2 regions of the Inediibacterium massiliense genome follow, and region 1 is predicted to be linked to the other one. Evidence: a T-box and tRNA genes for the amino acid it is inferred to sense, from the RefSeq annotation. Region 1 holds a T-box; the other holds one or more tRNA genes.
The links. A T-box is a leader RNA that pairs with one kind of tRNA and senses whether it is charged. The one in region 1 lies ahead of proS (proline--tRNA ligase), so its partner is inferred to be a tRNA-Pro.
Positions count from the first base shown of each region.

Region 2: it has a tRNA-Pro gene. The T-box ahead of proS (proline--tRNA ligase) is inferred to sense a tRNA for this amino acid. The anticodon was not compared.

Region 1 is NZ_LN876586.1:304,746-307,158, forward strand. It holds gene ispD (2-C-methyl-D-erythritol 4-phosphate cytidylyltransferase) at 1-504, shown strand, start outside; gene ispF (2-C-methyl-D-erythritol 2,4-cyclodiphosphate synthase) at 482-949, shown strand; T-box leader at 1,003-1,222, shown strand; gene proS (proline--tRNA ligase) at 1,267-2,413, shown strand, end outside.
Region 2 is NZ_LN876587.1:795,610-798,022, reverse strand. It holds gene BN2409_RS12325 (biotin/lipoyl attachment domain-containing protein) at 1-486, opposite strand, end outside; gene BN2409_RS12320 (hypothetical protein) at 622-1,005, opposite strand; tRNA gene BN2409_RS12315 (tRNA-Pro) at 1,170-1,246, opposite strand; gene spoIVA (stage IV sporulation protein A) at 1,378-2,413, opposite strand, start outside.

The sequences.
Region 1 (2,413 bases):
TTTAAAAAAGTAAAAAAAGTGATATCAGGAGGAAAAGAAAGACAAAATTCTATTTATAATGGTTTACAAGAAGTAGATGCAAAATGTAGTATTGTAATGATTCATGATGGAGCAAGACCTTTTATTAAAGAAGAAAATATCATAGAGAGTATTGATGAAGCTATAAAATACAAAGCTGTAGGAGTAGGAGTACCTGTAAAAGACACAATCAAAGTGGTAGATGAAGATAAAAATATTGTAAGTACTCCTAATAGAAAGTTTTTATGGGCTATTCAAACACCACAAGTTTTTTGTTATGATCTTTTAATAAAGGCACATAAAAAGGCCATAAAAGATCAATATATAGGGACAGATGATACAGTGTTGATAGAAAGAATGGGACAGAAAGTAAAAATGTTAATGGGAAACTATGAAAATATAAAAATTACTACTCCAGAGGATTTATACATAGGAGAAGCTATTTTAAAAAGGAGGAATAAAAGTGAGAGTAGGAATGGGGTATGATGTACATAAGCTTGTAGAAAATAGAAAGCTTATTATAGGAGGTGTGGATATTCCATATGAAAAGGGACTCCTAGGGCATTCTGATGCAGATGTATTACTTCATGCTATTATGGATTCTTTATTAGGAGCAGCAGCTCTCGGAGATATAGGAAGACATTTCCCAGACACAGATGAAGAATTTAAAGATGCAGATAGTATAAAACTTTTAGAGGAAGTAAATAATATTTTAAGAAATAAAGGGTATAAAATTATCAATATAGATGCTACCATTGTAGCTCAAAAGCCAAAGATGGCTCCTTACATAGAAGATATGAGAAAAAATATTGCAAATACATTAAAGCTCCATATAAACCAGGTAAATGTAAAAGCTACTACAACAGAAGGTTTAGGATTTGTGGGACAAGGTGAAGGAATTGCATCTTATGCAGTTGCAAGCGTTGAATGATTTATATTGACAAACAAATTGTTATTGGGTAATATGTATATAAGTTAAAATGGATATAGGCTGTGATAGGAAATAGTAGATTGGAAGATCCTTTTAGAGAGCAAGGTTCTAAGGCTGAAAGACTTTGTATGTGATATCTTTTCGAACCCATCCTGGAGCTTAAGGCTGAAAAAAGTAAGTCTTTACGGTGCTAGTCCGTTATTTCTAGTATGAGGGCATTCTTTATGAAATGAATTAGAGTGGTACCGCGAAATAAAACCTTTCGTCTCTATAAGCAGATGAAGGGTTTTTTAAATTTTTGGAAAAGGAGATTGATTATGGGAAAAAAAGATAAACAATTTGTACAAGATATTACACCTATGGAAGTAGATTTTCCACAGTGGTATACAGATGTAATTTTAAAAACAGATTTAGTAGATTATTCACCTGTAAAAGGATTTATGGTTATTAAACCTTATGGATATGCAATATGGGAAAACATTCAAAAATATATGGACAAAAGATTTAAAGATACTGGACATAAAAATATGTATTTTCCATTACTTATTCCTGAAAGTCTTTTAAAAAAAGAAGAGGAGCATGTAGAAGGATTTGCACCAGAGGTTGCGTGGGTTACTCATGGAGGAAAAGAGGAATTAGCAGAAAGACTTTGTGTAAGACCTACTTCAGAGACTATTATTTGTTCTATGTACTCAAAATGGCTTAATTCTTATAGAGAACTTCCATATCTTTACAATCAATGGTGTAGTGTAGTCAGATGGGAAAAAGCAACAAGACCATTTTTAAGAACCTCAGAGTTTTTATGGCAAGAAGGACATACCCTTCATGAAACTTATGAGGAAGCTCAACAAGAAACTTTGCAAATGCTTAATATTTATAGAGAAACGGCGGAAGATTTACTTGCTATGCCTGTTGTAACAGGAAGAAAAAGTGAAAAAGAAAAATTTGCAGGAGCTTATGCAACTTATACAATGGAAGCTTTGATGCATGATGGGAAAGCATTACAAGCAGGAACTTCTCATAATTTAGGACAACATTTTACAAAAGCTTTTGATATTACTTATCTTGGAAGAAATGGTGAGATGGAACATCCTTATCATACATCATGGGGAGTATCTACAAGATTAATAGGTGGAATCATCATGGTACATGGAGACAATAGAGGTCTTGTATTACCTCCAAGAGTAGCTCCTATTCAAGTTGTTATCGTCCCTATTGCACAACATAAAGAAGGCGTATTAGATAAAGCATATGAGCTTAAGAAAGGGTTAGGAGACGAAATAAGAATTGAAATTGATGATAATGAAAACTACTCACCTGGATGGAAATTTAATGAGTGGGAAATGAAAGGGGTTCCAATTCGTATAGAAATAGGGCCAAGAGATATAGAAAATAATCAAGTAATGATTTTTAGAAGAGATACATTAGAGAAAGAAGCTGTTTCTATGGATCATTTAAAGGAAA
Region 2 (2,413 bases), on a different contig from region 1:
ATCTAATTCTTTTTTTAATTGTTCAATTTTAAGCAAATCATTTTTTTCCTTACATTCTTGAATAGATTTAATAATTTCTTGAATATCTTGATTAATTTTTGTTACATCGCTTTGAAATAAATCATTTTCATCATTTTTAATATTATCAATTCTTTGATTGACAACTTCTAACTTTCTCCTTGTAGTATAATCTACTGTATCTTTATAAATTTCTGCAATTCTATAACCTTTCTCAACTTTTTCTCCTTCTTGTGCAAAATATTTTATATCTCCCTCTACAGAACTCTTTACAAGCCTTTCATCTCTAATGATATAGCAGGAGAGTTGATCTATAATTTGAATAGTTCCATATTCAGCAATACTTGTTTCTTTTGTCATAGACCACATCATAGGCAAAAATTTAATCATTAAATATAAAATAATAATGCCAAGAAAAAAAGTTCTTAACTTATTCTTTTTTCTTTTCTTCTGAGTCTTTTTTTTCACTTCCTTCACCTGCACGCTTTCTTTTATTTAAATAATTCTTCACTTTTGTTGATTTTCCTGCATATTATTTATATTTATTAAAATTAGTTTTATAGTCCTACTTTACATTGGAAAATTATTACTTTCACGTACTTGTTACTCAAAGAAATTAAAAAATTTTCCATACCGACTAATAATTTTTATATCTTTAATTTCATCTACATTTACAAATTCAACTTCATCTTTAGGATTCACAATAAGCAAACGATTATCCTTTAATTTTGCTCCCACTATAATTCCTTTGGTTACATTTTTATTATGAAAATAAATTTTCATTTCATCTCCTGCCATAATTCTTATTTTCCCAATCTTAAAATATCTTGTTTCTACTTCATCAATATGCTCTTGTGAGATGGCTTTGCTATCTATAAAAATAAAATGATTCCATAAATAATATTTTTCTTTTAATATAGTAAAAATATAACCTAAAAAAAATATAATAAAAATAGCCCATAGGATATTCATTAGATACATCCACATAATCCTTCTCCTTAAATTTCAATATATTCATTTTACTGTATCTATTTTACTTGTATACTATTTTTTAGTCAACATCAACAAAGCCGATCTATTCTACTATTTTAACAATAGTGTAATAAATCGGCTGTCAAAAAAGTAAATACTTTCATACCTACTTTCCTATTTGGTCTGAGTGGGGAGACTTGAACTCCCGGCCTCTAGAACCCCATTCTAGCGCGCTACCAAACTGCGCCACACCCAGATAGCTCATAAGCAACTGATTTTTCATTTAAATATTATTATAAAATATATATCCATAAATTTCAAGTCATTTCTAATATGAATTCAATAAAAGAGTTAGATTTTTGCTAACTCTTTTATTGAATATTTATTTTATAAAATGATACAAATCAATCCACCACTACCATCATTAACAATTTTTTGCAATGTTCTTTGCATTTTCACTCTTGTATCCTCTGGCATAGTAAACAATTTATTTTGCATTTGCTCTTTCACCATATCATGAAGAGACTTTCCAAACATATTCGTCTGCCATATTTTTTTAGGATCTGATTGAAATTCATCTAAAAGATATTTTAATAATTCTTCACTTTCTTTTTCTGTTCCTACAATAGGAGATACTTCTGTCTTTATATCTGTTCTAATTAAATGTAGGGATGGAGCATTGGCTCTTAATTTTACACCAAATCTATTTCCATGTTTGAAGATTTCAGGTTCTTGAAGCTCTAATTCTTCAAGAGTAGGAGCTACTAGTCCATACCCTGTTTCTTTTACATTATTTAATGCTTCTTCTACTCTATCATATTCCTTTTTCGCTCTAGAAAATTCTTTAATGAGTCCTAGTATTTGATGATCTCCTTCTATTTTATATCCTGTAATTTCTTGCAATATATTATAAAAAAGTCCATCTTTCATTTTCATTTGAATATGGGCAATTCCTTCTCCTAATGAAATATCACTTAAACTTACTTCAGATACAACTTCCATATCTATAAATTTTTCTACATAACTTCTAATATGATTAATTTTTTTAACTTCTTGACTCCATTCTTTTACTGCATAAATGATTTTATCCTTTAACCAATGGGTCATATCTAATCCTTCTACCCATCCAGGAAGATGAATATTAATTTCTTTAATTGGAAACTCAAATAATACATTCTCTAATATTTGATTAATATCTTCTATCTCCATTTTTGCACAATCTGTAACCACTACTGGTACATTATATTTTTTTTCTAATTCTTCTTTTAATACTAAAGTTTCTTCTGCATAGGGTTGAATTGAATTTAAAACTAAAACAAAAGGCTTTTCAATCTCTTTTAGCTCTTTTATGACTCTCTCTTCTGCTTGTATATAGCTTGCCCTTTCAAGATCTGTCACGCTTCCATCTGTTGTAATTACCAGT